DNA from 3 places in the Shewanella sp. 125m-1 genome. Region 2 is predicted to be linked to each of the others. Evidence: predicted binding sites of a transcription regulator. Region 2 holds the regulator's gene; each other region holds the start of a gene.
The links. The regulator LexA, encoded in region 2, represses DNA repair genes until DNA is damaged. The targets are predictions, from matches to a motif close to TACTGTATNNNNATACAGTA.
Positions count from the first base shown of each region.

Region 1: a site for LexA is predicted at 5,982-6,001, ahead of ACVBIK_RS12310 (DNA topoisomerase III). Genes of this name have one in related genera too.
Region 3: a site for LexA is predicted at 6,645-6,664, ahead of ACVBIK_RS11240 (YebG family protein). Genes of this name have one in related genera too.

Region 1 covers NZ_JBRILT010000025.1:30,749-41,388, reverse strand. Annotated here, with positions in the region: gene ACVBIK_RS12325 (glycoside hydrolase family 97 protein) at 1-432, opposite strand, end outside; gene ACVBIK_RS12320 (hypothetical protein) at 538-2,622, opposite strand; gene ACVBIK_RS12315 (helix-turn-helix domain-containing protein) at 2,802-3,680, opposite strand; gene ACVBIK_RS12310 (DNA topoisomerase III) at 3,936-5,966, opposite strand; gene purF (amidophosphoribosyltransferase) at 6,298-7,812, opposite strand; gene ACVBIK_RS12300 (CvpA family protein) at 7,911-8,399, opposite strand; gene ACVBIK_RS12295 (SPOR domain-containing protein) at 8,515-9,108, opposite strand; gene folC (bifunctional tetrahydrofolate synthase/dihydrofolate synthase) at 9,101-10,393, opposite strand; gene truA (tRNA pseudouridine(38-40) synthase TruA) at 10,469-10,640, opposite strand, start outside.
Region 2 covers NZ_JBRILT010000004.1:23,055-33,694, forward strand. Annotated here, with positions in the region: gene ACVBIK_RS03095 (ExeM/NucH family extracellular endonuclease) at 1-1,855, shown strand, start outside; gene ACVBIK_RS03100 (endonuclease) at 1,931-4,570, shown strand; gene ushA (bifunctional UDP-sugar hydrolase/5'-nucleotidase UshA) at 4,738-6,471, shown strand; gene lexA (transcriptional repressor LexA) at 6,980-7,600, shown strand; gene ACVBIK_RS03115 (cell division inhibitor SulA) at 7,597-8,121, shown strand; gene coxB (cytochrome c oxidase subunit II) at 8,599-10,185, shown strand; gene ctaD (cytochrome c oxidase subunit I) at 10,195-10,640, shown strand, end outside.
Region 3 covers NZ_JBRILT010000021.1:49,185-59,824, forward strand. Annotated here, with positions in the region: gene ACVBIK_RS11215 (DUF2835 domain-containing protein) at 1-80, opposite strand, end outside; gene pepN (aminopeptidase N) at 161-2,722, opposite strand; gene prc (carboxy terminal-processing peptidase) at 2,796-4,841, opposite strand; gene proQ (RNA chaperone ProQ) at 4,875-5,513, opposite strand; gene ACVBIK_RS11235 (GAF domain-containing protein) at 5,799-6,257, opposite strand; gene ACVBIK_RS11240 (YebG family protein) at 6,343-6,633, opposite strand; gene ACVBIK_RS11245 (paraquat-inducible protein A) at 6,821-7,453, shown strand; gene ACVBIK_RS11250 (paraquat-inducible protein A) at 7,440-8,081, shown strand; gene ACVBIK_RS11255 (MlaD family protein) at 8,059-10,640, shown strand, end outside.

The sequences.
Region 1 (10,640 bases), on a different contig from region 2:
TAAACCTTGATCAAAGAGCCTAAAAGTGAGTGTAAGCTGGTTATCAAAAGTGAATGCCAATTGATTGTATTGCTCATGTACCCATTTAGACTTTTGCTGTACATGGGGCTGTAATTGACGATCGACACTCGTTCGCGCCATATCAACAAGTTTTGCCTTAGATAAATTAGCCTGCATGCCTTGAATCACTATGTCGGCGACGGCATCTTGCAAAACGGGCTTACCGGATACGGTTAATGAGTAATTAACTCCTGATTCAGCGTCTTGAGAAACACGTAATTGCAGTTGCCCATTGGGTGAGGCTAAGGTGTATGCCACCGTGTTTTCAGCGGAATGAGCTAGATTAGCGGCATTAAACGGAATCGATAGCACAAGGGGAAAACTGGCAATAAATAAAAAAAATGCTGCAAATTTATAGGGATGGATAATCATAGCGGTCTCGTAGGCAAGCTTGAGTCAATAGAGTCGAAGGGGAGTGCAAAGCCTTATGGTGATGAGGTTAAGTCATTACGACTTAACCTCATCTGTTTACCGTCTTTATAGGCTAACGCTGATAGGTGATTGTCCGTCCCAGTTAATCTGCTGCAACTCACCTTGCTGCTGCTCAATGGTGATGCTAAAGCCTTTATCTGCGTCTTGAACACGACTCACACAGACATCGAAATTACTCTCAAACGCGCGAATATGCTTCAAGCACATATTATTCCAGCCTGAAGGTAAATAAGGCGCGACGTCAAAACGTTTAAAGCCTGTTGGCTCAATACCAAAAATCCCCTCAGTGACGACTCGAGCATAGAGCGCACTTTCAGCAGATAGATGGCGCTGATCACCTTCAGGCCAAGCTTCTACGGCGTAAGGTACATGCTCGCCGAGCAAACGCTTACGTGAATAATACTTAAAGTAGCGCATTGCCGTATCGGTCTCTTGAGCCGCAAAAATACCTCTAAACGCATAGAGTGTTGCTCTATCCCAGAAAGTCTTATTGCCCGCCTCACTGTAGATCCCATCTTCACTCCACAGCTGCTCCGATAATACCGCCGCTAAGGTTTGATCTTTGCGGTCAAAAATTCCAAATGAAAATGGCAGTGCAATCCAAGCTCTTAACTTGTCGTTACCTTGATAGTATTGGTAAGTATCGAAGCCTTGAACATTTGCACCGAAGTAAGTTTCGATATCTTGTGCCAGCTTCTTGGCTCGTAACTGGTAGTCTGTGGCAATCGCTGTACGCCCAAGCTCCTCATTTAAATAACTCGATGAGATCAGCGCGCCGTAAGTCAGCATATTGGTACTTAGGTTAACATCACCTGCTGGGAATCGCCCTTCTAGCTCGTCGCTATCCGATGCAATCACCCCCTCGCTTGTTTGCTTGCCGTAACTAAAGTCGATACACCAATCGATTAAAGGCAGTAGCGCCCTAGCTTGCTCTTCATCGCCATAAGCCAGTGCAAATCGGCTTGCACCGTAGGCGATCATGGCGCAGTCTCCTCTATCGCCAGCGCCGTTCCAGATATCATCCCCCTCGGCAATAATAGAAGATGGAATGGCTTTGCCGTCATCATTCATAAAGCGAGCAAAATGCTCGAAACTATTAATTGCCGATTCATTACCGACAGCATTGCCTAAAAATGGAAAGAACGGGTTGATATATTCAGCCTGATCGTTAGCCCAGATAGCGGCGTAATAGCGACCGCCTCCTGGCGCATGCATCAAACCGCCCTTAGTTCTAAAAATGGATTCTGCGCTACGAATTTTGGCGAACTCAAACATCTTGTTGATGTTTTCATCGGGGGTGACTAATTGAAGGTTGTTATTCAAGCTCGTCACATAGTCTTGACGCAGTTCAAGTTCTCTTGCGGCATCAAACTCGCGATTTTGCCCAGCTTTAGTGGCTTTGAATTCTAGGTAAACCGTTAATGTCTCACCCGCTGCTAATTCAAATACTCCGGATTTGTCGCTAGCCGCTTCTATACGATAACGACCATATACCCCACTTTCAGCTGGAGTCTCAACGCGATAATCGAGCTCGCCAATGCTCAGTTTTACGCTTTCATTGCTAGTATTACCAAAGGTCAACGCTTCAACTATTACTGGCTGAGTCGTACTTGGTGACAAGATACGAGTCAACTCAACACCTTCAGCAATAAGGCTTGTCAACGACAGGCGCCCATCGATACGAGCCTGTTTAAGCTTCTCTTGCGTAATACTCTGCTCATTAACGGTAATAGACGGCGAAACAGATAACGGAAAATCATGAATAAGACTCGCATGAGTATCATTTGGAATGGTGCGCAGCATAGGCCACACCAGCTTTCGCGTTAAGCTCAAGTTCCCGTTAACATCGCTGCCATAATAGATAATGGCAGATGTTTGTTCGCCACTCATCTCGATATGATCTTCATGGCTATCTTGTACATCCCAAACCAAACCATTGTCAGTTAACTGCCAGCGGTCCGTTAAGGTCGCGGCTAAGCCATTTAACACTTTGTTGTCTTGTACTTGCGCAGCTGCGGGCAATACGTCAGGTTGTCGTTCAACATTCGCATTACTTGCAGTTTGAGAGTCATTGGAACAGGCAGATAATATGGCAATAGCACAGGCTGAGGTGATAAATAGCTTTTTCATAAAACTCTCGTATGTTTTGCGTTATTCAAGTCAGTTTATTATTCGTTACTGCCATCAAAATTTTGAATCAAAATCTGTAGACCATTAAAAATAATAAAGAAGTTATTGAAACTGATTGAAACACGAACACTCTCAAGTTCGCTTACGAGAAAGTCGTAAAGCCTTCCTAAAAAATCACCTCAGCCACTCACCTTACGACGGAACTCTAACGGTGACATGGCAAATTCGCGCTGAAAAATATCGTAAAAACGGCTAACCGAGCCAAAACCTGCCTCCAGTGCAATATTAAGCACTGGGCTTTGGGTATCAATAAGTAGTGCTTGAGCGTGCTGTAGCCTAAGCTGATTAATGTATTGCTTAATCGACACTTTCATCACCCGATTAAATAACTTCATCGCATAGTTTTTATGCAAACCCGTTGAGCTTGAAACATTTTCAATTGTAATTTTTTGATCGTAGTTATCGGCAATATAACGCAACATGGTTTGAATATGGTTTAGGCCACCAAATACAGGCCTATCCTCACGTTTACTCACTTTATTGGCTAAATCATAGGTGCTGTACTGCTCGATTGACATGCGACGAATGCGGCCGCGGATCTCATTAATCACTTGGCTAGTCAACAGCGGCTCATTTCGCTTAATGTCGGTTTCCCAGATCTGTGTTAACTGCTTGTCACAAGCATATAAACTGTCAGACACAATGACCTCGCCATGCAGCAGCTGGCTAACAAAGGTGCTAGGCAGCATCCAAGTGAGAAAAGATTGCAAAGGGATATAGATGTTAACCAACTCGCCTTCTCCGCGAGAAGCGGTCATTTGGTGGGGAAATGACGCCCAAAAGATAATCATACGTCCCTCTGGGACAGTGATTTCTTGGCCATTAATTAAATAGTCAGCAGAACAATCAAACAGGTAATTAATTTCAATGTGGCCATGCCAATGGCTGTGCTCCATCACAGCAGGCTGTTTACGGTGAAAGCCAAACTGCGTATCTTGCGCCTGCACCGTTAAGGGGCTCGCCTCATTAAAAGCAATTTTTTCAACCCAATCAAACATCTGCCTAACCTCATGACCACTGTTAAAAGCCAAGCTAACCCATAGGTCTTAGTTACACAATTGAAAGTTACTAAACAAGATATCAAGCTGATGATTTAGGAATACAGTTTAAACAAATAGTTTAGAAATATGGTTTGGGAATAAGTAAGTTATAACTGGCTTTAACCTTATTCCAATCTGCTTAGCTTAGCTTTGCGCCACTCCATACTTAAGTACAATGCTTCAAAAGAGTCGACGCCCTCAATAAAGCCTCTATCACTTACTAGTAGGGGCTCTCTTACTCGTACTTGTTTTTTTAGTCGGCGTTTTTCTAACGGCAGATGATTTAGATGTAGCAGCCTTTTTTGCGCTATAACGACGTTTTTTAAAGCCGTTATCCGGCGACTGAACCCCTTGTAAAGAAGTCGGTAACTGTGAGCCCGCTTGCTCAATCAAGCCTTGTAAGGAGCTCACTAAGGGATCCATAAAACTCTGATACTTGGCTTCTTTACGGCTGATGGCATCGAGGTTATTTTCCCACAGCGCGGTCATATCAGGCGTTGTCGCGCTTTGCGGTAAGCTATTAATTAAGCCTTTGCCCACCTCGGTAGCCAAAATGGATTTACCTTGGCGGGTTAGATAATTGCGCTTAAAAAGTAGCTCTATTATGCCAGCACGCGTCGCTTCAGTGCCTAAGCCGTCGGTGTCTTTTAAGATTTTCCGGATTTCACTATCGGTGACATAGCGGCTGATCCCCGTCATTGCCCCCAGTAAAGTCGCATCGGTAAAATGCTTTGGGGCTTGGGTGTTTTTTTCTAATAACTCGCCACGCTCGCACAGCAGAACTTGGCCCTTTTTAAGCGCTGGGATATTGGCAAGATGATCGCCATCTTCAGTCTGCGATTTATCACTCGAGCTTCCGCTATCTTGTTTCTGATTGGGTGATTGCTTAAGTAACTGCTTCCAGCCTAGCGCAGCTTCCTGTTTGGCCTTCGTTTTAAATAAGCCACCGGCAATGATGATCTCAACTTGAGTCTCTTTATACAAATAAGCCGGATAAAACTGCATCAAGTACTGACGCGCAACTTGCAAATACAACTGTTTCTCAGCCTGGTTAAGGCTAGATAGATTGGCCGTTTTTTCGGTTGGCACAATCGCATGGTGGGCATCAACTTTTTTGTCGTTCCACGCCTTTGATTTGAGCTTGGCATTTGGCTCATCACAGCCAGACAATAGCTCACTCGCACCACTTAATACTGCGCGAATAACACTCGGCGCTAATCCATGTTGCTCAACAGGCAGATAGCGGCTGTCAGAGCGTGGATAGGTGATAAGCTTATGTTTTTCATATAACGACTGGCAGGTATCGAGCACTGACTTTGCGCTCATACCAAAGCGTTTAGCCGCATCAATCTGTAGCGCCGATAAACTATAAGGCAAGGGAGCATTTTGCTTCTTGTCTTGAGCTATCACCTTTTCTACCAAGGCACTTTGGCCGTTGATACGCCCGACAACGTTTTGCGCCAAACCTTTTGCCAGTACCCGTCCCTCTTCATCCATATAGGGCTGACACGCTTCACTCGGTTGCCATTTTGCACTGAATCGATCTTGGTTATCGGTCGCTAAATGCGCTAACACTTCATAAAAGGGCTTAGACACAAACTCAGCAATTTCAACATCACGGCGTACCACAAGCCCAAGTACCGGCGTTTGTACCCGTCCCACTGACAGCACACCTTGGTAACCCACTTTTCGGCCTTGGATTGTATAGGCTCGGGTCATATTCATGCCATAGAGCCAATCGGCGCGAGAACGCGCTAGCGCTGAAGTTGATAGGGGAATAAACTCACGGTTTGAACGCAATTGCCCCAGCGCTCTTGTTACCGCTTGAGGATTTAAATCGCTGATCAATAAACGCTGAGCTTGTTGTAACTTTGCACCTTTAACCCCGAGATGCGCAATAATCTCATCGACTAATAGCTGTCCTTCTCTATCAGGATCGCCCGCGTTAACTAACTGAGTCGCCTCTTTAACAAGCCCACGAAGCACAGCTATTTGACCGCGCATCTTAGCTTTAGGTTTCATCTTCCAGTTATCTGGTACGATTGGCAGGTGCTCAAATTTCCATGACTTGTATTCAGGTGAATATGCGTCTGGCTCAGCTTGCTCTAACAAGTGGCCGACGCACCAAGAGACACAATCACCATTGGCTGCGCGAATAAATCCGTCACCTTTCTTTAAAGGCTTAGGCAACACATCGGCAATGGCTCTTCCAAGGCTGGGTTTTTCGGCAATATATAAGATCATCTGCGAGACTAGGATTACTGTATAAATTAACAGTAACTGTACCTTGAAGCTGTAAGCGGTGCAAACGAAACTCTTAAAGCAGAATGTATTAATCGTTCAAAACCATTCATTTGCTCAAAGAGTGTTACACTTTTTGAGAACGGCTCTCATTAAGCGTTTTAATTTCAATTGTCATTTTAAGGGTTAACGTTGTGCTTATCCCCATCAGGAGCTGTCACACTCTCAGACATGGACATGAGCATGAGCATAGACATCGTCTATCATCGTTATCAATTAAGGCTGAAAACAAAAAAGCCGAGCGGTTGCTCGGCTTTTTTATATCGCATCTAGCTTAAGGATGACAAACGTTATGCATCTCTAAATTAGTGCCAATATCTTTACTACGATTTGCCTTAGCATCATCGTTACGCAACTGCGTGATGTAATCTAAGTATTCTTGATTTACATCGTTAGTCACATACTTACCGTCAAATACTGACGTTTCAAAACGCTTAATTGAAGGGTTTTGTTGACGTACAGCTTCAATCAAATCTGGTAATGATTGGAAGATCATCCCATCAGCACCAATCAAATTGTTGATCTCTTCAACATCACGACCGTGAGCAATCAATTCATTTGTGGTTGGCATATCGATGCCGTACACGTTAGGGAAACGAATTTCTGGTGCTGCTGAGGCGAAGTAGACCTTTTTCGCGCCGGCGTCACGTGCCATCTCGATGATCTGTTCTGAAGTGGTACCACGAACAATTGAGTCATCAACTAATAATACGTTCTTGCCTTTAAACTCGGCATTTATCGCGTTAAGTTTACGGCGCACAGACTTCTTACGCTCTTGTTGCCCAGGCATGATAAAGGTACGGCCGATATAGCGGTTCTTAACAAAACCTTGGCGGTAAGGCAGATCCATATGACGCGCGATTTCAAGTGCGATATCGCATGACGTCTCAGGAATGGGGATCACGACATCGATATCATGATCTTCCCACTCTTTGTTAATCTTCTCACCCAGCATGGTTCCCATATTGACACGGCTGCTATAAACAGAAATGTTATCAATCGTAGAGTCTGGACGAGCAAAATAAACGAATTCGAAAATACAAGGAGAGTAGCTTGGCGAGTGGGCACACTGGCGGGTATAAAGCTCACCATCAAGAGTGATGTATACCGCTTCACCCGGTGCGACATCACGCATGACCTCAAAGCCTACTGCATCTAATGCCACGCTTTCAGAGGCAACCATGTATTCAGTACCCGTTGGTGTTTCATGCTTACCTAGCACTAACGGACGAATACCAAATGGATCTCTAAATGCCACTAAACCTTGGCCAATAATCATGGCAACAACCGCATAAGCCCCACGAGTCAGCTCATGCACCTTAGTCACAGCGTTAAACACTTCCTCAGCGTTAAGATCGTCTGTAGTGGTTTGCTGCAGTTCATCGGCGAGTAAGTTAAGTAACACTTCTGAGTCTGAAGTGGTATTAACATGACGGCGCTGCTTCAATAAACGCTCATGCAGCTCAACCGTATTGGTCAAGTTACCATTGTGCGCTAATGAAATACCAAATGGAGAGTTAACATAAAACGGCTGAGCTTCAGAAGCACTCGAGCTTCCTGCCGTTGGGTAACGAACGTGACCGATGCCAGCATTACCTTGCAGGCGCTGCATATGCTTTGGTTCAAAAACGTCTTTCACCAAACCATTCGCTTTACGTAATCTAAACGCACTTCCATCGACGGTCACAATGCCAGCAGCATCCTGTCCACGATGCTGGAGCACAGTCAGTGCATCATAAATGGTTTGATTAACCGATGACTGGCCAACTATTCCGACAATACCACACATGGGTAAGCTTCCTCATTGTAAGATGTTCTATTATTTAATATTTTTGCTTTATGTGAGTATAAATACTCACATAAAGCCAAGTAATGCTTTAGTGCATTTTATATTTTGGGTACAAAGCTTGAGGTGTTTTCCACGTAGTCAAAGAACCACTGGATCACAACTCCAAATTCGGGCACGAGTGTAGAATCTTGCCACCAATCTGTGTTGGGTGCTCCGGTAAAAGCATCCATAAAAAACAGTAACGCGCTCACGATTAATGCGCCTCTTAGCGCACCAAAACATAAGCCGAGCACTCTATCTGTGCCTGACAATCCGGTTTTAGAAACCAATTGGCCAATTAGGTAGTTAACGAGAGCACCAAGGATGAGCGTTGATACGAACAGAATGGCTATCGCCACGCCATTTCGAACCATTTCATCTTGCATCTGAGTCAGATGCGTAGCGAGTTTGAGGTAAAACTGGCTGGCAATAAAAAAAGCAGCAAACCAAACGACAAGAGACATGGCCTCTTTTACAAAACCACGGACCAAACTAATCAGAGTTGATAGTCCGATAACAATAATGATGGCGTAATCAATCCAAACCATTTAAGAGGTAATCCAGCATAGGGTTTAAGACGGCGCGATTCTATCAGAGACAGAGTTATTTCTCACGCTTTCACGGCGAAATAACTTTTTCTCAAACAAAGACAATCACGATTTATTATTTCTCGACGGGGTTATAAGCAACCACTCGGCCTTTTAACTGCGTCAGCTTTTCGATATCACGCTGCATACGGTTAAGCTTATCTTTTGACACATTAGGCCCAACGAACACTTTGGTTAATTGGCCATCTATGGGTTTAGTCGGCAACGTGTAGGCGGTAAACCCTTTATCGCGAAGACGGTTAACCAGCCCTTTCACGTTAGCTGCATTGTTAAAACTGCCCAACTGAATCGTCCAAGCAGCCTTAGGCTTTGTTGTACTGTTAGACTCTAGCTTAGGCGTTGTTTTAACCTGTGCTTTTGCCTTAGCTACAACCGCTTTGACCGGTTCGTCCTCCTCAGCAATGTGCCAAGAAGCGTCGCCGGATGATCCCGTATCTTGCGCTGCTTGCTGAGTGTTCTGACCCAAATCGACCGTTTCGATATTCTGCTCCGGCAAGTGACTCTCTTGGATCTCGGGTCTAAGGGGAATTTCAGCAAACTGCTCTTCTTCGCGCTGTTTTTTACCGTCCAAAATATCGGGTAAAAATATCACCCCTAATGCCACAATCACAATGACACCCACAAGACGGTTTTGAAATTGACTAGACAAGACTTTCTCCCTTAAACAAATCTTTAAAACCTGCAACAGTGTAAAATGAGCCAAATACAATTACCACATCTTCACTCTGCAATTGCGCTCGAAGCGCATTCCAGGCCAGACTCATGTTGGTAAACGTTGAAGCTTGTACTTGTATCTGTGCAGGCAGGCAGGCTTTCAAGTTTGCAGCAGTAGCTCCCCGCGGCACAGACAGATCACACAGGAACCACTGATCAACATCTGCTGATAGTTCCTGTAACACCGAGCGCACATCCTTGTCTTTTAACATGCCACATAGCGCAATTAACCGCCCCTTGGGCATGGCAGCTAAACGTGAGCTTAAATAACGTGCCGCATGGGGGTTATGTGCGACATCAACAATCACTCGTGGTGAATCGTTGAGCTGCTCTAATCGCCCGGCCAGTTGGGTCTCTCCCACCGCTTTAGCAATAATATCAGCAGAAATCGGTGGACAAAGATGCTCAAGTACCGCAATAACCGTAGCCGCATTGGGCTGAGGTAAAAATGGCAGTGGTAACTTGGTTAAATCGAAATGCTGACCTTGATAATGCCAATCGTGGTCGCTGCATTGGTAACTGAAATCCTCATTAACCCGATACACTATGGCACCGATATGATTAGCCACTTCGATAAGAGAAGCCGGACAGTCAGGTTCACCCACGATTGCTGGGCGGTTTGCTCTGAATATACCCGCTTTTTCTGCACCCACGAGCTCTCTCGTATCACCGAGGTACTCTTGATGATCTAAATCGATTGAGGTCACTACCGCAATATCGGCATCGATGATGTTGGTGGCATCTAGTCGCCCGCCTAGCCCAACTTCTAGCAATACCACATCAAGCTTGGCAGCTTTAAACAGGTATAAACCGGCTAGAGTTGCGTACTCAAAGAAGGTTAATGAGATCTCAGCGCGGGCGGTTTCTATCGCTTCAAATGCATTAACCAGCGCAGCATCTGTCGCATCAAGGCCATTGATCCGCACGCGTTCATTATAATTAAGCAGATGAGGAGAGCTGTATACGCCCACGGTTTTTCCTGTCAACTGCAATGCAGCTTCAATCATGGCGCAGGTGGTGCCCTTGCCATTCGTGCCCGCCACAGTGACGACCTTGGTCTCACCTAAATCGGTTAAGCCCATGCGTTTGGCAACCTGCGACACACGCCCAAGGCCCATATCAATCTCGGTTGGATGAATCGCTAATAAAAAGTCTAACCAGTTACTCAACGCAGCACCTGACTTGGGTGCCACCGGCTTTAATGTGTCTTGTTCAATCACAAACTTTTATCCATTTAAAACGTATAAGGCCCAGACCTTCACCGTTAAGATTGTCCTTAACCCCATAAATAATGCTTAGTCCAACATAAATAATGGGCCAAGTGCCAACTTAGGTAATTGATAGCTTTCAGGGTAAGTGACATCGACTAAATACAGACCATTAGGTTTAGCTGTTGCCGCCGCTTTATTTCTGTCTTTAAGTGCTAACAGTTGCTCAATCCACTCCATGGGTTGATTACCTAAGCCC
Region 2 (10,640 bases):
GGGTGTGATCAGCCAATACGAAACTGAGTTGATCCCAGGGACTGATAAGTATGATCAGGACTACAGCCTGACTATAACCAACCAGTTGACTAGTGATAACTTTATTCACAACTTACCACGTACAGAGACACCTGATCTGCAAGACACTGTGGCAGAAGATGATTTTGCTATCCGCATTTCTAGTCAGAACCTGTTTAACTTTTTTAACTCTCCTTTCGGTGGCGACAACAACAACTTTGGTCAGAGCCGAGGCGCAGATAGCTACGATGAATACATTAACCAGCGAACCAAGCTGGTAGAAATTATTCGTGCTCAGGATGCCGATGTAATGGCCCTGATGGAGATTGAAAACAACGGTTTTGGCGATGCGAGTGCCATTGCTGAGATTGTGAACCAGGTCAATATCCAATATGTGGATGAGAGACCCCAGGATTACAATGGTCCTAACTCCACCGAAAACCGTTATGTATTTGTTGGTTTTGACAACAATGGCAATCAAATGCTGGATAACCTTGACGCCATTGGTTCTGACGCCATTGCTACAGGTATCATATATCGCCCAAGCAAGATGAGCATTGAGCGCACTCGCGTTATCCCAATGCCTCAACAGAAAGCGCCTACCATAGTGAACGACTTAGGTGAGGTGATCAAAGATCAGAATAAGGAAATTCTAGAGAACGGTCAGAACTACCACCGTGACGCCCTGGTTGTAACCTTTATTGTTAACCAAACAGGCAAGCGCTTAACGCTAGCTGTAAATCACCTTAAGTCAAAAGGCTCTACTTGTTGGGAAGAATGGCAAGGTGTTGAGTTTGGCAATGCTACAACCTGGAACAACCGTACAGCCCCAGATCTGGACTACCAAGGGTCTTGTGCAGAGTTCCGCGTAGCCGGTGCCGTGCACCTAGGTGAAGAGATGGAAGACGTTCTTGGCGATAAGATCATCCTTGGTGATTTGAACGCCTACGGTAAAGAAGATCCTGTATTAGTTCTTACCGAGAACCCACGCAACAAGACGATCGTTACCGCTAGCCACACTTTCCTTGGACCTAAGCCTCAGTTTAACGAAGATGGCTCACCAGTCACCATCACTAAAACTTATGGCTACATAGATATCGTCGGTGAAAAGCTCAAGGAGAAAGGAGAGACGCCTTGGAGTTACTCTTTCAGTGACGAAATAGGCTCGCTTGATCACATCTTGATCTCACCGTCTCTGAAAGACCGCGTGATTGATGCCACTGACTGGCATGTTAATGCTGCAGAGACCGGTCTGTATGACTACCAAAACCGCTTTAAAGGTACCATCGACGGTACTGGAACGCATAAGTTCTACAAAGAGGACATCTATCGCGCGTCGGATCACGATCCTGCACTGATTACCCTTAGCTATAAGCCTGGTGATACGGATCCTAACGTACCTCTGAACCTGCCAAAACTAAGAAAGCTAATCAAGGTTCCTTACCAGATCCCTGCGGGTATTTCGACTCAAGTTGGCGATGTCGCAACCGTCAGTATGAGTCCTGATGATGATGAACAGCGTTTAGATTTGAGCCAAATGGTTCTGCCTAATGTGGTGCTTTCTAATGACACAACAGCTTTGGTAAATTTCGAGGTCTTTGGTGCGCCATCTGCTATCTACAACGTTTCCGTAAGCCTACAGCGTGACGGAAAACTTGTAGCTGGGTCTGAGCAATCTTTCCTAGCGAAGGTATCTAACCGCGACTCCTTGATTGCTGACATTGTAGAAGAAGAAAGCGATAACACTGGTGGTGACGGTAGTGCTGGTAGCACTGGTTTCATCAGCTTGTTATCCCTATTCGGGCTGGCAGCTATGCGCCGTCGTCTTCGCAAATAAGCGTTGCTCTCGACAATGAAGCGCCTGCTTTCGGGCAGTGCGCTTCCCATCAAGGATTCAAAAAGAGATACGATTATGAGAATTAAAATGAATGCAGTTGCTGCGGCCACTGCTATGGTTTTGGGCACCCTGTCCACAGCCGCCAATGCAAATTTGGTTATTACTGAGTACGTTGAGGGTAGCAGCAATAACAAAGCGCTGGAGATCTCCAATGTAGGTAGTAGCAGCATCGATCTGGATGCCAACACTTACAAGCTAAACCTTTACTTCAACGGCAAAACTACAGTTGGAAAGACTGAAACGCTGAGTGGCACATTGGATGCGGGTAAAAGCATTGTTTACCACAACTCTAGTGCTGCTGATGACTTTAAGGTCGGCACAGCATCAGAGATTACCTGGTTTAATGGCGATGATGCCGTTGTGTTGACCAAGGATGATGCAGTGATCGATCGCTTTGGCAAGTTGGGCGAAGATCCTGGCTCTGCTTGGACTGATCCAAATAACGCCGATTTCTCCAGTGCTAATAAGACTCTGCGTCGCAAAGCCAGTGTTACCACAGGTGATACCGATGCTGCCGCGGCCTTCCCAAGTGGTGACCAGTGGGCAGTGTTTGATACTGACACTTCTGATGGTCTGGGCTGCACCGGTGAAAGCGCTTGTAGCTCTGAAGCCACTCCAGGCTTACTGTTGCTTACCGAATACATCGAAGGCAGCAGCAACAACAAAGCTATTGAAATCTCCAACGTAGGTGGCACAGCCATCGATTTGGATGCCAATGTTTACAAGTTGACTCTATTTGGCAATGGTAAGACAGAGCCTGGTAATACAGAGACCTTAACTGGCACTCTGGATCCGGGCAAGAGCCTTGTGTTCCACAACGCTGGTTCCGCCGATGAGTTTAAAATAGGCAACGCTTCTACCGTGACCTACTTCAACGGTGACGATGCCCTAGTATTGACCAAAGATGATGTGGTTATCGATCGCTTCGGTAAGCTCGGTGAAGACCCTGGCTCTGCTTGGACTGATCCAAACGACGCAAATTTCTCCACTGCGAATAAGACGCTGCGTCGTAAAGCCAGTGTCACTGCAGGAGATACTGTTGCCGAAGCTGACTTCCCTAGTGCTAACAATCAGTGGGCTGTATTCGATGTCGATACCTCTGACGGCCTTGGTTGTGCTGGTGAGAGTGCCTGTGACGGTTCAGTAACGCCTCCAGAACCAGAGCCAGAAACAGGCCCTTGCACCAACTGCGAGACGCTAACTCCGGTTGCCGACCCTACTACGTTCAATGGTGAGATCTATTACTCAGATGTATTAAGTGGTGATTTTGCCCATGCAGATGAGCTTAAGAATGCTCTGTCGATCATTATAGCCAAAGATCACAAGTATCTGACCTATAAGCAGGTTTGGAGCACACTAACCCACGCTGACCAAGATCCTGATAACGATAAAAATGTTATTGAAATCTACACCGGTGCTTCTATTTCTAAGTACGACAACCAGACTAGTGGTAGCGGTGCGGGCAAGTGGAATCGTGAGCACGTTTGGGCCAAGAGCCATGGTTTCCCTAGCGACTCGCAGTGGGGCTACACCGATGCTCATCACCTGCGTCCTTCAGATCCTGGCATCAACACAGCACGAAGCAACAATGACTTTGGTGCGTGTATGGATACTGGTGAAGAGGTGATGTTCAACGGTATGGGTACTGGTAACTACCTCGACAAAGCTACCGACTGCTGGGAACCTCGTGATGAGGTGAAAGGCGATGTCGCTCGTATGATCATGTATATGGATACTCGATATCAGGGTACTGATACCGCTACAACGAATATGCCTGATCTAGTCGCAGTCGATCGGCTAACGACTACTGCCGAGGATAGCGAACCGCTCATCGGCACGCTTTGTACTCTGTATGCATGGAACAAGTTAGATGCTGTTGATACCTACGAGCAGAACCGTAACAACCAGGTATACAAATACCAGGGCAACCGTAACCCCTTCATTGACCGCCCTGAGTTAGTGCAGCAAGTGTATGGTGCAACCTGTGGTGACGATCCAAACCCAGGTTTGGTAGTCGAAGGTGATATTGTTACTCCTGAGAGTGTCACTGAAGGGTCTGCATACACCATAGATGCCTCTGCAATCAACGCTGGCGAAGGTGTTACTCTTACTTACAAGTGGGAGCAGATTGTTGATGAAGAGAAGACGGTTGTTGGCGACATGGCTATATTGTCTCTGACTGCGCCAATGATTAAAGCCGACGAGACTTTGAACTTTACGGTGACCATCAGCGACGGCACGTTGGAAACAACCAAAGCTGTTAGCCTGATCGTGACTAACGTGCCTCTAACTTTAGATGTAACGTTTGCAGGCAACACGCAGCTGACTGAAGGTGATAAAACTTCCATCACAGCGACGGTTACAGATGCTCCAGAAGGGACTAGCTATAGCTGGAAGCAGGTATCTGGAAACACGGCAGTGTTTACCGCTTCAGGTCTGACACTTGATGTGACTTCACCTAGCGTCGATATTGATCAAGTGCTTGTGTTCGAGCTTACGGCAACGGTTGACGAAGAAAGCTTCAGTCAGTCTGTTAGCATTGAGGTGAAAAACACCGAAGAACCTGGTTGGACTAAGCCTGATGGGGCGGGTAGTTTAGGTGGTTTTATTACTTTGCTGCTACCGCTAATGTGGTGGCGTCGCCGCCAAGGCTAATCATCAGTTAAGCCTATAAAAAGCAGCACCGGGATCGCTCTGGGTGCTGCTTTTTTTAACTGTACAGACGTTGTCTACATCTCGCCTTGTGCGCGTTGCTCTCAGAATGAGAAATCAGCTATTAGGGCAAATGACAACGCTTATCTGAATAATATTGAAGGATTATTATGAATACTTCACTCCGTCCTTCTAGCCTACTTCTTACCGGCTCAGCTATCGCTCTAACGTTAACATTGAGCGGCTGTGGTAAGGAAAAGGTGGAAGAGGCGCCTAAGACGACAGCATCTATCGCCTGTCAAGCCGCTGGTGATGACTGTAAGCGCTTCACCTTGCTCCATACCAATGATCACCACGGCCGTTTTTGGCAAGGCTCTAGAGGTGAGTATGGTATGGCCGCGCGAAAAACCATTCTCGACCAAATTCGTAAAGAGGTCACCGAGCAAGGTGGGGAAACGTTACTGCTCTCAGGTGGCGATATTAACACTGGCGTACCTGAGTCTGATCTTCAAGACGCCGAGCCAGATTTTATCGGCATGAACCACCTTGGATATGACGCCATGGCCGTGGGTAACCATGAGTTTGATAATCCATCGACGGTGATGGATAAGCAGAGAGGCTGGTCAAAGTTCCCGTGGTTATCGGCCAACATCTATCGCCAAGTCGATGGTGAATGGCAACGCTACTTCGAACCCTACAAGCTATTCGAGGTTCAAGGCTTGAAGCTAGCCGTAGTCGGCCTGACTACCGAGCATACCGCTGAGATAGGTAATCCAGAATTCGTTGAAGATCTAAAATTCACTTCAGCACAAGCTGAGGCAAAAAATATTTTGGCAGAGCTTGAGCAGAAGCATCAACCGGATCTTGTTTTTAGTCTCACCCATATGGGTCACTATGAAAATGGTAAACATGGAAGTAACGAGCCCGGTGATGTTGCTCTTGCCAAAAGCCTAAAGCCTGGCCAGATCCAAGCAATCATTGGCGGACATTCACAGTTGCCTGTGTGTATGGAAGGGGACACTGGTGAGTACGTAGAAGATTATGGTCGAGATGAGCCTTGTAGGCCTGATCGTCAAAATGGCACTTGGATCATGCAAGCCTACGAGTGGGGAAAGTTCGTTGGTCGCGCCGATTTTGAATACTATGGTGGTAAGCTACACTTGGCAAACTACGAGTTAGTACCAGTGAATACAGAAACCAAGTTTGGTTCCTACTATCCGCCTCATATGCTAACGCCTAAGGATAAGGAAACCCTCGAACTGCTTCGGCCCTATCAGCGTAAGGGGCAGCTGAAGTTGAGAGAACAGATTGGTGTTGCAAAGGCGGACTTCATTGGTAAGCGTAAGATTGTTCGTTACCAAGCTACGCCTCTGGGGGTGATGATTGCGCACGCTCAAACTCAGCTTCCTATCCCCGCAGATTTTGGGATCATAAACTCAGGTGGTATTCGAGCCACCATAAAGAAAGGGCCCATTCGATATCGTGATGTGCTTAAGGTGCAGCCTTTTTCCAACAGCGTGACTGTAACCGAGATGAATGGAGCCGAACTAAAGAAGTATTTGTCTAGGGTTGCGCTTAAGACTCGAGGCTCTGGAGGCTTTGCCCATTTTAGCGGTATCAAGATGACCGTTGACTGTAAAGCTAAAGATGTCGATATCAGAACTGTTGGTGATAAGCCCTTCAAGCTAACAGATAAATATCGATTTACCCTCCCTAGCTATAACGCTGCGGGCGGTAATAAGTATCCCAAGTTAAAGGAAAAGGCGAGAGATACCGGCTTTATTGATGCAGATATGCTTTATCAATTCATCAAAAAGCATGACACGCTCGATCCTGCCAATTATGACAGAGCGAAAGATGTTCGCTATATCAACTCCAGAAGTTCTGATGGCTGCGGCGGTTAATCTTAGCAGTTAATAAGGTTAATCAGCTGGCACCTTAGATCTCGAAACAGAGCCCAACCTTTGATTGGGCTCTGTTTTTTAAGGTATGTGTTCGGCAAACTATACCTAGCCTTTTTGTACATACCAAGGTCGTCAGCAAGTATAAAGTAGAGCAAATGCCTTGTTGCTTACCACTCCCTTCTTCTCGTTCGAGCTTTGGTAGCTGTCAGGTAAAAGTGCAAGGAAATAAAGTTGAACCAACAGCGGGCGCAAGAGGCTCAATTGCGCGGACTTATTTGTCTATGGAACAAACGCACCCGAGATACTAAATGAGTAGGCAACAAAGTCAGCTAATGAACGCTTGAGATAAAGAGGTACCTTCAGGCGCTACCCAATAACGAGTTTCACATCGCTGGATTTATTTCATTTGAAACTGGATCCCACAAAAAACAATATAACTGGTTATTACTTGCACTCAAAAAAATACTGTATATACTAACAGTTACTGTATAGAAAGACAGGGTTAACCATGAGACCACTTACACCGCGCCAAGCTGAAATTTTAGAGCTAATTAAACGTAATATTGCTGATACTGGCATGCCACCTACCCGTGCCGAGATCGCTAGACGTTTAGGTTTTAAGTCAGCCAATGCTGCTGAAGAACATTTAAAAGCCTTAGCTAAAAAAGGCTGCATTGAAATTATGCCGGGCACGTCTCGCGGTATTAAGTTAACCCAAGAAGACACTGAAGATGCAGATTTAGGTTTACCCCTTATCGGCCAAGTTGCTGCAGGTGAACCGATTCTTGCGCAAGAGCATGTCGAGCAACACTATAAAGTCGATCCCGCCATGTTCAAGCCATCAGCAGACTTCTTACTCAGAGTCCGTGGTGACAGTATGAAGAATATTGGCATACTAGAAGGTGATCTACTGGCTGTACACAAAATACAGCAAGCACGTAACGGCCAAGTGGTTGTAGCACGCGTTGAAGATGATGTTACCGTTAAGCGTTTTGAGAAAAAGGGTAACAAAGTTTTCTTACATGCTGAGAACGAAGAGTATTCACCAATTGAAGTGGATCTAGCAAACCAAAGCTTAAGCATTGAAGGTTTAGCCGTTGGTGTGATCCGTAATGGAGACTGGCAATGAACAAACTAATGGGAACGAGTCCTCGTCACCCTGGGCTGTGGCAAGATATGCCATCGACCAATATGGTGAGCAGCACGAGTAATGACATCACGACTATGGTGACCCAAACTCAAGGGCGTGATGAGCTGAACCAGATCAGTGCTCAGCTTTCACAATTGAGCCAACAGGGTCGCTGGATTGTACTGATTAGCCCGCCGAATATTGGCTACAAGCAGATGCTAGCAGCTGCGGGTGTAAGAATGGACCGCATTTTACTGGTTCATGCTAAAGATGAAGTGGAAACACTTTGGGCAATGGAAAAAGCCTTAACAAGCGGTACCTCAAGTGCGGTGATTACTTGGACCAACTCTTTAGATGCTCGTGACAATCGACGCCTACAAATCGTTGCCAAAAGCGCTCGCGCTGTCGGCATTGTCATTGAACATTCGATTGATAACACAAATAAGCAACAATCTTGTCGCTCAATCAATATGCAGGATAGTGCTTTTGGTCAAGCCTCCCTGTTTGGTGCTGTTCATTAAGCAGAACATCTCCTCGCTTTCTAATACATGATGACTAGGAGGTGCGTTTTAGTAAGCGCCTTCTAGTACAAACGATTTTCTAAAGCCCTCATTCGAGGGCTTTTTTATTATCAATAATTGAAAAAGTGATCTTGATCAATATTTAAACACCAAGTAGTGTAGGAAGTCATAACAACGATATTTTGTTATATCCGAGCGATTTAGTTGTCGGTCTTTGCTCTGGGATTAGTCCTGAATTTGAAGCTTAGACTGAGATTGGCCTGATATATTTCAGCCGTATGTGCCAACGTGGTTACACCAGCAGTGAATAGCACTGAATACAATAGCCTGTGTCGCGATCCCATTAATTGCGACTCGATAGGCAAGCCACTCGCGCACTTTGAAGTCATCGTTGCTTTTTTGGGAACTGAAGAGTTTACATAGAGCAGAGACTTACTGTGTGACTCTTCTTTGTCTTGTGGACAGAGGAGAAGTCTAGTGAAGCAATTGTTGTATTGTGTGCTGGCGTTGCTATTTTCGCCCGTACTTGTTGCATCAGAAATGCCGCTTAATATGACAGAGGGTGTTACGGATATCAGTGGGCGGGTTTACAACCTCCATATGATTATTCTCTACATCTGCTGTGCTATTGGCATCGTGGTTTTTAGCATCATGATTTACGCTATGATCAACCACCGCAAATCAAAAGGCGCAGTCGCCGCCAACTTTCATGAAAGTACTAAAGTCGAGATCCTTTGGACTGTTGTACCTTTTATTATTCTTATACTTATGGCTATTCCCGCAACCAAGACATTGATTGCTATGGAAGATCCAAGTAATGCTGACCTCACCATCAAGATTACCGGCTCACAATGGAAATGGCATTACAGCTATTTCAACAAAGATGTTGAATTTTTCAGTCTGCTTTCTACCCCCAGAGCGCAGATAGATGGCGAAGAAGCAAAAGGTAAAAACTACCTTTTAGAGGTAGATAAGCCACTGGTACTACCGATTAATCGTAAAGTACGTTTCTTAATGACTTCAGATGATGTTATTCACTCCTGGTGGGTACCCGCATTTGCCGTTAAAAAAGATGCTAATCCAGGATTTATTAATGAAGCCTGGACCCGCATCGACAAACCGGGCACTTATCGTGGCCAATGTGCCGAGCTCTGCGGTAAAGACCATGGCTTTATGCCTATTGTTGTTGAAGCTTTATCAGAAGAAGATTTTGATGCTTGGCTGATTGCACAACAACAAGCCGCCAGCAATGCCGAAGTGGCAGCAAAGGCTGCCCTATCGCAAACGCTAACAATGGAAGAATTAATGGCGCAAGGCGAGCAAGTCTACCTTGCACGCTGCGCTGCCTGCCACCAGCCTAATGGTGCTGGCCTACCTGGCGTATTCCCTTCTCTTATTGGCAGCCCGCTTATTAAAGGGCCTGCTCAGCTGCATATCGATATTGTATTAAATGGTAAATCGGGCACTGCTATGCAGGCGTTTTCTAGCCAGTTAACTGCAACTGAAATTGCTGCCGTAGTGACTTATGAGCGCAATGCCTGGGGCAATAACTCAGGCGACACTGTTCAAGCAGCCGACGTAAGCTCAGATACGACCACGCCAGCAACATCGGTAGATACAACCCCAGCGACTCCAAGTGCAATACCTGCGACCTCACCTGCAACACAAGCTGAGGTTAATCAAGATACAACCTCAGAAACCAAAGCTGATGACGAGGTAACTAAAGAACTAACAACGGCACCATTAGGTGACCTAGCCATGAATGAACTCCTGACCATGGGGGAAAAAGTCTATATGACTAGCTGCGCGGCTTGTCATCAAGCAGCGGGGACAGGCCTACCTCCAGCGTTCCCATCATTAGTGGGTAGCCCAATCATCAAAGGCCCTGTAGCCGCTCACCTTGATATTGTTATCAATGGTAAACCTGGTACGGCAATGCAGTCATTTAGCGCGCTACTTACACCACAACAGCTTGCTGCAGTGGTGACTTATGAGCGCAATGCCTGGGGTAATAACTCTGGTGATGCCGTTCAGGCTTCTGATGTTGATGGTCACGGAAAGTAAGGGATTAACATGAGCACAATTACACAAGACTCACCAGCCGCTAACGACGTGAGCCATGATGACCACCACCATGGCGCGCCAAAAGGTATTATGCGCTGGCTGTTAACCACTAACCATAAAGATATTGGCACCCTCTATCTTTGGTTCAGTTTTATTATGTTTTTAACCGGTGGCGCGATGGCAATGGTGATCCGCGCAGAGCTATTTCAGCCCGGATTGCAATTAGTCGAACCCAACTTCTTTAACCAGATGACCACTGTTCACGGTTTAGTGATGGTATTTGGCGCTGTGATGCCGGCCTTTACAGGCCTAGCTAACTGGCTAATTCCGATGATGATTGGTGCTCCCGATATGGCGCTACCGCGAATGAATAACTGGAGCTTTTGGATCCTACCTTTCGCATTTGCCATTTTGTTAAGCTCACTTTTTATGGAAGGTGGCGGCCCCAATTTCGG
Region 3 (10,640 bases), on a different contig from region 2:
TTTATCTCGCCTCGATAATAAGGTAAGAATGTTTGATAACTGATATTGAGTGGGAAATTAAATACTTTATTGGGTGCCACGGTGACATTCTCATTAACATAGGGGCTTAGACCTGCAGTAATCGTCTTAACAGGCTAAGACCCCATAACTTTATCGAAGATTAAACCAGTGCTTTAGTGACTTTCTCATATAGATCTTTCGAAAGTGCTTTAATTTCTAAGATTCGCTGCAGTTCGTTCTTCATCAATGCTTGTCTTTGATTATCAAACTTTTTGAATTGGATCAGCGGCGTAATAATCCTAGCTGCGACTTGCGGGTTAAGTTTATTTAACTTAATAATGGCATCGGCCAAAAATTGATAGCCCTGCCCGTCTTTTCTATGGAACTCAAGCGTATTGCCAGCTGCAAAAGCGCCGATTAGAGAACGAACTCTATTCGGGTTATTAAAACTAAATGCTTGATGCTCAAATAAAGACTGCAACTTTTCGATGCAATCATGGCTATTTAAGGTCGCATGTAAAGCAAACCATTTATCCATGACCAAAGGAGTATCAATCCACTCTTGTTCAAATTTCCTCATCAATTCATTACGAATAGCTGACGACTCACAATTTAATGCCGATAGAGCGCCTAAACTGTCAGTCATATTATCAGCCGAATCGAACTGTGACTTAGCCACTTCGCCGTAACTTTTCTCTATTTTTAAAAGTAAGCTTAGGCAGATATTTTTTAATGAACGAGCTGCAGCCTCATCGATACTGCTTAACTCACGCACTTTAGCCAATAACTCATCTTCACCGTCTGACGCAATCTCAAGCACAACAAACTCTCTTGCTAATGCGAGGTTATCTAGGTCAACGGCACTTTTCTGTTCAATCAGTGAACCAGCGCTTGGCAGGGTTAGGATCTCAGCCATGAGTGCTTTATCAAGATCTTGTGCCAGGATGACCCCTTTAAAAGCATCAAGGATCCTTGGGTCGATAAACATTGCTTGCTTATGTTGTAATCGTTCAACATTTTGCCACACAGATTGACTAAATAGTGAAACTGATGCTTCCCATTTGGCGACTTCGCTAGTAGCAAAACGCATAATATGAACAAGTTGTTCAATGGAGTAATCAAAACTCAGTTTAACTGGCGCAGAAAAATTTTGCAGTAACGACGGTATAGGCTTTGAAGTCATGCCACTAAAAGTAAAGGTTTGTTGTTTATCAGTAAAATTCAGAACTTCGCTAATAACTGAATCACCATGAGCACTGATCATCTCCACATCAAATGGGATATGTAAGGGCTGCTTATCAGTTTGGCCAGGTGTATCAGGGGTCGACTGAGACAATGTTAGCTTGTAGCTGTTATTTGCAGCATCATAGTGCTCTTCGACTTCAACTTGCGGTGTGCCTGCTTGGCTATACCAGCGTTTAAACTGACTTAAATCAACTTGACTTGCATCTTGCATTGCTGACACAAAATCATCACAAGTCACAGCCTGTCCATCATGACGCTCAAAATATAAGGCCATGCCTTTTTGGAATGCCTGTTCGCCTAATAAGGTATGCATCATTCTAATAACTTCAGCACCTTTATTGTAAACAGTAACCGTATAAAAGTTATTCATCTCAATCACTGACTCGGGTCTGATAGCGTGTGCCATTGGCCCAGAGTCTTCTGCAAACTGTTGGTTCTTCATTACTTTAATGGCATGAATACGGTTTACCGCGCGAGAACCAAGATCAGAACTAAACTCTTGGTCTCTAAATACGGTTAAGCCCTCTTTCAAGCTTAACTGAAACCAGTCTCTGCAAGTTACCCGGTTACCAGTCCAGTTATGAAAGTACTCATGCCCTACAACAGACTCTATTCCATGGTAATCATCATCAGTCGCAGAAGCTTTATCCGCCAATACAAACTTAGTATTAAATACATTGAGTCCTTTATTTTCCATGGCACCCATATTGAAAAAATCGACCGCCACAATCATGTAAATATCTAAGTCATATTCTAAATTAAAGCGACTTTCGTCCCAAGCCATCGACTTTTTAAGTGATGCCATTGCATGGTGAGCTTTATTTAAATTACCTTTATCAACAAATACCTGCAACTTAACCTCACGATTACTACAGGTAGTAAAGCTGTCTTCCAACAGGTCAAAGTCACCTGCTACTAGCGCAAACAGATAAGCAGGCTTTGGGAAGGGATCATGCCACAGTGCGAAATGCCGACCATCTTCTGTGTCACCTGAATCGACCAAGTTTCCGTTACTCAATAAATAAGGGAAGGCCTGTTTATCTGCTTCAATACGCACAGTATAGATAGCCAATACATCTGGGCGGTCTAAAAAGTACGTTATACGCCTAAACCCTTCAGCCTCACACTGAGTACAGTATGCACCATCCGACATATATAAGCCTTCCAGACTGGTATTTGCCTCAGGATCTAACTTAGTCGTTATTTTTAATTCAAATTCATTAAGCTTGGTATCAACAATCAGCTCACCCGACTGCTGTTGAAAAGCAGTATCTTTCCCATCGACGGTAACACTTAGCAGCTCAATCTCATCACCGACGAGGACTAATGCCTCATTATGTTGTCCGTGACGAACAACCTGACTGGTCGCAATGATCTGTGTTTCTTTTCCTGCAAGTGAAAATGCTAAATCGATATGGCTGATCTTAAATTGTGGTTGTTGATAATCTTTGAGGAATTTTGCTTGGGGCTGTGACATGAATAAACCTCTAATTTATTAATTTTGAATTAAAAAAAACGCGCATAAAGCGCGTTTTTTTATTGAGTCGATTTTACTTTTTTTGATTCTTTGCCAATTTTTCAATATCCGCTAAATCTAGCGTGATAAAGGCTGTTTCATCTAAGAAAGCATCGGCTACTTCGACATCATCAGAAATATCATCCAATGACTTAACTTTTTCTTGGCCTTCTCTTACGAGTCGGTCGTTAGCACGATCAAGTTGTTTCTTGTCGTTTGCTTCTCGTTCAGCTAGACGTTCCGTCTTAACTAAAGAAACCGTTTTATCATCATGGTTTTCTTTAAACTCAGCAATATCTTGGAAAATATAACTAAATTCAACATCAGATTGAATACGATCTTTATGCTTACCGTCCAAGTTCTGAATAAGCTGCGGATAAATTTCACCAAGTGTACCGTATTGTGCTACTGGTACTTTGTCCCATGGTAATGCATTTTCTTCTTCAGCTTCACCATACTCGCCTGGCTCTAAAGCGCTCGGGAATGGAATATCTGGTGTAACACCCTTAAGCTGAGTACTTCCACCGTTGATGCGGTAAAACTTAGCAATCGTGTACTGCACATGCCCGATAGGCTTTTCGTACATATCATAGATACGACCAAGGCTCTTATGTTGCTGCACCGTACCTTTACCAAAGGTAGACTCGCCAACAATAAGTGCACGGTCATAATCTTGAAGTGCTGCAGCAAAAATTTCAGAAGCCGATGCACTGTATCTGTCAACCATCACGGTTAACGGACCATCATAAGTGACTCGTCCATCATTATCGCGATTTTGTGATACTCGACCGTTCGCATCTCGAATTTGAACCACTGGACCCTGTTCAATAAACAAGCCTGTTAACAACGTTGCTTCAGTTAATGCACCGCCGCCATTGCCACGAAGGTCAATAATAATACCTTCGACTTTAGCTTCTTTTAATTCGGCAAGTTCTTTAGAAACGTCTTTTGACAAATCCATATAAAAACCGGGTATTTGAATCACACCCACTTTACGATTTGCATAAGGGCCGTCTGTTGGCTCAATCACTTTAGACGTTGCAGCTCTATCTTCTAAACGAATTTTATCGCGAACAATTGTCAATTCGAACGTTTTCGCGTTGGTGCCGCCTTTCTTTGGTAAAATCTCAAGAACAACCTTACTGCCCTTTGGACCTTTAATCAGTTCGACAACATCATCAAGACGCCAGCCGATGACATCAACGATCTCTTTGCCTTCTTGACCTACACCAATAATTCTATCTTCAGGTGATAATTTTTCGCTTGATGCTGCCGGGCCGCCTGCAACCAGACTCTTGATCACTGTATAGTCATCATCGACTTGAAGCACTGCACCAATGCCTTCTAAGCTCAAATTCATTTCCATTTGGAAACGCTCAGCATTTCGTGGGGAAAGATAGCTTGTATGAGGTTCCACTGTGCGGGCGAATGCATTCATTACGCCTTGGAAGACATCTTCGCTATGGGTTTGGCTTAAACGTTTAATCGCATTGTTATAACGTTTCTCAAGGACTTCGACGATTTCATCCCAATTCTTACCAGTAAGAGAGAGGTTTAATGCATCGTATTTTACACGTTGACGCCAAAGCTCGTTTAACTCAGCTTCGGTTGTTGGCCAGTTTGCATCTTCGCGGTCGTATTCATAAACGTCATTAGCAACGTCAAATGCCATCTCTTCATCAAGCAAAGACAATGCATAAGCAAATCGCTCATAGCGACGCTTTTGAACAAGCTCAAACATCTTATAAGCTTGATTCAAATCACCACTTTTCAACATATCATCAAATTCAGATGAATAGCCTTTGAAACTATCGATATCAGACTGCAACAATACATTCTTGCGATAATCTAATTGCTTTAGATATCGATTAAATACCTGTTCAGAGAAGGCGTCATCCATATCAAAACGATGATAGTGGGAGCGAGTGAATAAACCTGTCACTCGTTTACTGGCAACCTTATGTTGCGGTTCCTGCTTAAGAGCGGGCAACTCGCTGAATTGAATAGTAGGGCTTACGGCCCACGCCGAGAATCCGACAAAAATACCGGCAATGGATACAGCCAGAGAAAGTTTTCGCATCAACAAGTTACTCCTTTAGGTGCTAATAAGCCATTACAGCAGTATATGTTCAGCTCTAACTTTGATGGTTAAACCAGAGTCTAACTGAACTTGAACATCTTCTTTTTTGATGTCCAAAATCACACCAGCTACTGGTGCCTTACCTAATTTGACATTAACACGCTGCTTTGGTTTCAGTTCAGCTAAAACCGCAGGTACTAAATTTTCTGCCACAACAGGCTCTTTTGCAGGTTTGCTGCTTTGAGCTTGCTTAGGACGTTTAGCAACTGGCTTCTTAACAGGCTTCTTAGCCGTTTTTGCAGCTGGGTTAGCACTCTTGGCCTGTGCAACTCTTTTCGCCTTAGCTTTGTCTTGGCTCTCTTTTAGTGTAGCTTGAGCATGATCAATGTGCTCTTGCTCTAATTCACCACAAGCATTACCGTCTAAATCAATACGCTGTACGCCTGCTTTCACGCACTTTAAGTAGCGCCAGCTACTCGTGTATCTTCTTAACGCGATTCTGAGCTGAGTTTTACTGACTTTAGAATCATCAGCTAACCTTTCCGCTAAATCTTGAAACAACCCAATTTTTAATGGCTTAGTTTCACCTTCAGCTATAAAGCATAAAGGAAATGTTTCGTACAAATACGCAAGAATAGCGTTGGTATCGGTCAACTTTTCTGTTGATTCCATCTTTACTTCCACAGTTTAAAAAAGGGACACCACCGTAGAGCTTTATCACTCGTATCAGTTAAGTGTCGTTTATATTTGTCTGATCTGCGCATAAACAACAAATGAAAAATCGTTAACATTTGTTTTTATACCTAAAATCAAACCTACCTTAGCAACAATAATACACAAACTCTAAGCATTCATATCTTGAATGTAAACGTGTTTGTTTTTTTCATTACTCAAACCGCTTATTATAGAGAGGCTTCAAATGATTGCGACCTCCAATTAGCGATAATTGGTCGTAGATTAACCAAATAGGCAAAATTCGAGACTTTTTACCAAAGTTTCGACCCCTTGTTGATCAATTTTACTGAACCTTGATAACGATGGGCTATCAATATCCAGCACACCGATAACAGATCCGTTTTGCCGTAAAGGTACAACCAATTCTGAGTTACTGGCACTATCACATGCAATGTGACCTGCAAACTGGTGAACATCATCAATTCGTTGTGTTGAATTTAATGCCACCGCGGTACCACAGACACCTTTACCGACTGGAATGCGAGAACAAGCTACCTTACCTTGAAACGGCCCTAATACTAATTGATCATTTTTCAATAGATAGAAGCCAACCCAATTAAGATCATCAAGGTTGTCATTGATAAAAGCTGAAAAATTTGCCAATGCTGCAATAGTGTCATCTTCATCTGTAAATAATGCCCGCACCTGACGTTCTAGCGTGCCGTAAAAAGCGTCTTCCATTAATACTATCCAACCGTTATATCTAAAACAAAAAAGCATACTTACAACATTCTAACAACAAACCTACCTGCATTAACAAGGAGTTTTATTTTTCTGCCTTGTCCTCAGCTTTTTTAGCTGTTTTCTTAACCGATGCTTTTTTCTCTAGTGATCCACCTTTAAGTAACACTTGCAGGTCATCTTTGTTCTCGGCCAAGAAAAAGCTTAACTTTTCAATATTAACCTCCTCCAAACCTAAGTCACTCTTACTTAAAAACGGGATTAGGTTATCAGCGATATCTAGCATCTTATCGTAGGCATCAGCCTCCTTCTTAGATGTAAAAGTCATCTTTTCAACCCCTTCTCTAACAACTACAAATTGAGTTACAACGGCCATATTCAACCTCACACTGTTTTTATATACAGTAGAGAGTCTCATAGATTGAACTTCTTATGCAAGTTTTCTTGAATATCTGATAAACTTATTCGGTTAATGGCTCTGTATTTTCAATCGCATACGTGAAAATACTCACCTTGCGTACTCGATTAACCGTTTATATCGCAAACTTGGATATTAAAAAAAGATGGCTATGGAAGCAGTAGATAATAGTATTACTTTGTGTCAGTCCTGCGACTTAGTCATTAGGAAGCGAGCACTGCCAACTGGCGTACGTGCTATCTGTCCAAGGTGCCACACCCCTCTTTACGATACGCCATACTGTTCTATCAACGGTATGTTAGCCCTGTGTTTAACGGCGGTTTTCTTTTTCGCACCTGCAAATTTATACCCGGTCTTAGAGCTTGAGTTTCTTGGAAGTATTAGGACAACTACAGTCATAGAGGGGGCGTTATCTGTTTACCAGCAAGGTTATTGGTTAGTGGGTATTGCGGTGTTGGTTTCTGCCGTTGTCGCTCCGGGGCTATTGTTATTATCCATTTTGTCTCAAACACTCATTATTAAGTTCGGGCTCAGTTCTGTCATACTGAGGACGACACTCAAACAATTACTAAAAATTCAAGGAATGCTCACCCAGCTCACCATGCTTGAAATCTATGTCATCAGCTTCCTCGTCGCGGCGTTCAACCTAGCAGATTTTGCCAGTGTCTCTTTTGGTTTTGGTACATTCTGTTTCACCATGTTATTTGTAATGACGTTATTTTTAATGCGCGAGTACGATTTAGAACATATGTGGAGCTTTCTTGATGAACACAAATGACTCAGCAACGCTTGGGAAAGATATCGGCTTAACCTCGTGTCCAACATGTCACAAGGTGACCTGCAGTAAGTCTGCAACATGTAGTCGTTGCGATGCTCCACTTAAGGTTAGAGATTATGACAGTGTCCAAAAAAGTTGGGCGCTGCTAATCACCGCAGCTATTTTGCTGATCCCTGCCAATATTTACCCCATTACAACGCTGACGAATCAGGGACGAGTGACCCAAGACACCATTTTTTCTGGGATCGCTCACCTCGTTAAAACGGACATGATCCCCATCGCAATCATTTTGTTTACTGCGAGTATTTTGGTACCGATCTTAAAAATTGTAGGCTTAACGATTTATTTATCTGCAATCAGTTTCAAACTCCCTATTTCGAAAAAGAAGTTAATGACTGGCTTTCATATTATTGAATGGATTGGTCGATGGTCGATGCTCGACTTATTTGTTATTTCACTTACTGTAGCTGTCGTTAATATGGGACAGTTACTCGACGCTAAGCCGGCTCCAGCAGCAACTGCATTCGCCTTAGTTATTTTACTCACGCAGCTCGCTGCAAAAGTTATAGATACCCGATTACTCTGGGATAGATTGGAAACAAAAGATGACTCAAGTACAAACGCCTAAAGTCGTAAAGAAAAAGTTATTCTCACCGATTTGGTTATTACCCATTATTGCACTTGCATTAGGCGCGTGGCTTGGGGTGAAGAGCATACGCGAGTCGGGAATTGAAATTACGATTCATTTCCCTAGTGCCACAGGAATGGACATAGGTAAAACCTTAGTCAAGTACCAAGGGCTTACAGTGGGTAAAGTCGTTGATATGAGTATTGATGATGATCTTCAAGGCGTAAACGTCTCAGTTCTCATGGATTATCGTGCCGCACCATTTATCAACCAGGGGACCAAGTTTTGGTTGGTTAAACCTAAAGCAACAATCACCGGCATCGAAGGTCTAGATACCCTTTTTTCTGGTAATTACATTAGTATGTTACCCGGTGGCGGCGACTCAAGATCCTATTTTGAAGCAGAAACAACTGCCCCCGTCATCACACCCGGCGTAGAAGGACTAATTGTCCATATCACTTCTGACAAATTAGGTTCTCTTGATGTGGGTTCTCCTATCTTTTACAGACAGATCCCAGTAGGACAAGTAGTTGGTTATCATCTCGAAAGTGCGGAAAAAATTCTAGTAACAGCATTTATTCAACAGCAATATGCTGAGCTAGTTAAAACCGACTCTCAATTTTGGAATGTCTCGGGGATCAGCATCGATGCCTCCTTATCTGGTGTAAAAGTCAGTAGCGAAAGTTTAGCCTCGATACTTGCAGGTGGCATTAGCTTTAGCTCCAATACCTTATCTGAACCCGTGGAAAATAAGCATGAATTCACGTTATATGACAGCCAAGATGACGCCTTAGGCGGATTGCAATTTAACCTACTCGCAAGTGGTACCGACGCCGTATCTCAAAATACCGCCATTGTTTATCGTGGGATCCAGATAGGCCAGGTAACTCATAAAGCATTAAGTGATGATGGCGTTGTGTTATCTGCAAGAATTGATAACGCCTATAAAGAGTTACTCACTGAAAGTGCTGATTTCTGGTTGGAAGGCGCCGATATATCTCTATCCGGTATAAAGCACCCTGAACGTTTAATCACAGGTAGTGTAATTAACTTCATTCCAGGTACAGGAGCTGCAAAACAACAATATACATTGTTAACACAGCAACCTGAGCCCACAAATACTGGTAAACTGCTCCTCACGCTGCACGCAAAAAGCAACCCAGGTATTAGCGCCGGTGCAGAAATTCGCTATAAGCAGATCAAGATTGGTCACGTACTATCCAGTCAGCTCAATAACACTTTTACTCAAGTAGAATATCAAGCTGAAATAGACGCTGACTTTGCGACGCTTATCAGCGCAAATAGCCACTTTATTGCAGAGTCTGCATTAACCATAGATGCGAGTCTCGATGGTGTTAAAGTCAGTACCCGTGATCTGACGACTTTGACTAGTGGCGCGTTAAGCTTAGTTAGAGGCACAAACAAAGCCTTGGCAAAGAGCGGCGACTCGCTGTATGTTTTTGGCAACAGCAAACAGGCTACGTCTTTTTTCAATAATCAAAAGCTTATAAAAAGAAGACTCTACAATCAAGATAGCGCAGATCTCACTGCTGGCTCTCCTATCTATTACAAGAAAATGCAAATAGGCCAGGTGTCTGGCGTAGAGTGGCAAGCCACAAATAATGACTTTGCAATTGATATCGCTATCGAACGTGACTTTAAAAGTTTACTCACTGATCAAACAATCTTTTGGCGTAACAGTGCAGTATCAATCAATGCCAGTTTAAGTGGCGTTGAGGTTGAAGTCGCGCCATTAATGGGAGCTTTAAAAGGCGGAATAAGCCTTGGCTTGCTTGAAGGTAATAACGTCGCAAACGGCACCGCGCTTTATGAAAGTAAATTCCTTGCATTCAGCCAGGCGGTACCCATTCAGCTCACCTTCCCTGCGACCGTAAAATTAACCCGCAAAGCAGCCATTCGGTATTTAGGCCATAAAGTCGGTGAAATTGAGTCGGTAACCTTAGCCGCCAATTTAAAGCAGTTAAATGTTACTGCTTATTTATATGGTGAATATGCCACTAATTTTAATCAAAAAGATGCCTCGTATTCTGTTGTCGATGCGGATATTTCTTTAGCTGGGATTAAAGCGCCTGAAACCCTGATAACCGGTGCCTATATTGAAGTCTTCCCGGGACAAAGCAACATCAAGGCGACAACCTTTGTTGGACAAGTTGATACGCCATTTCATAATATCGATGGTGCGTTAACCTTTAATTTAAGTAATAGCACCTTAGGCTCGGTTAAGTCAGGAACAGCCATTTTCTTTAGAGGGATAAACATTGGCCAAGTCGATAGTTATGCTCTTTCAGATCAAGGCACTGGCGTTGTAATGCACGTTCATATTAAAAATAAGTATCAACATCTTGTAAACCAAACCAGTGTGTTTTGGGATCTCTCAGGCGTAAAATTTGATCTTGGCCTATTCTCAGGCGCGCAAATCGAGACGGGTTCGTTGGAAACAATTTTAGCCGGTGGCATCGGGGTCGCAACACAAGAAACCACCACGGTAGCAAACACCATCAACAACGACCAAACATTTACGCTTCAGTCTGATTTTGA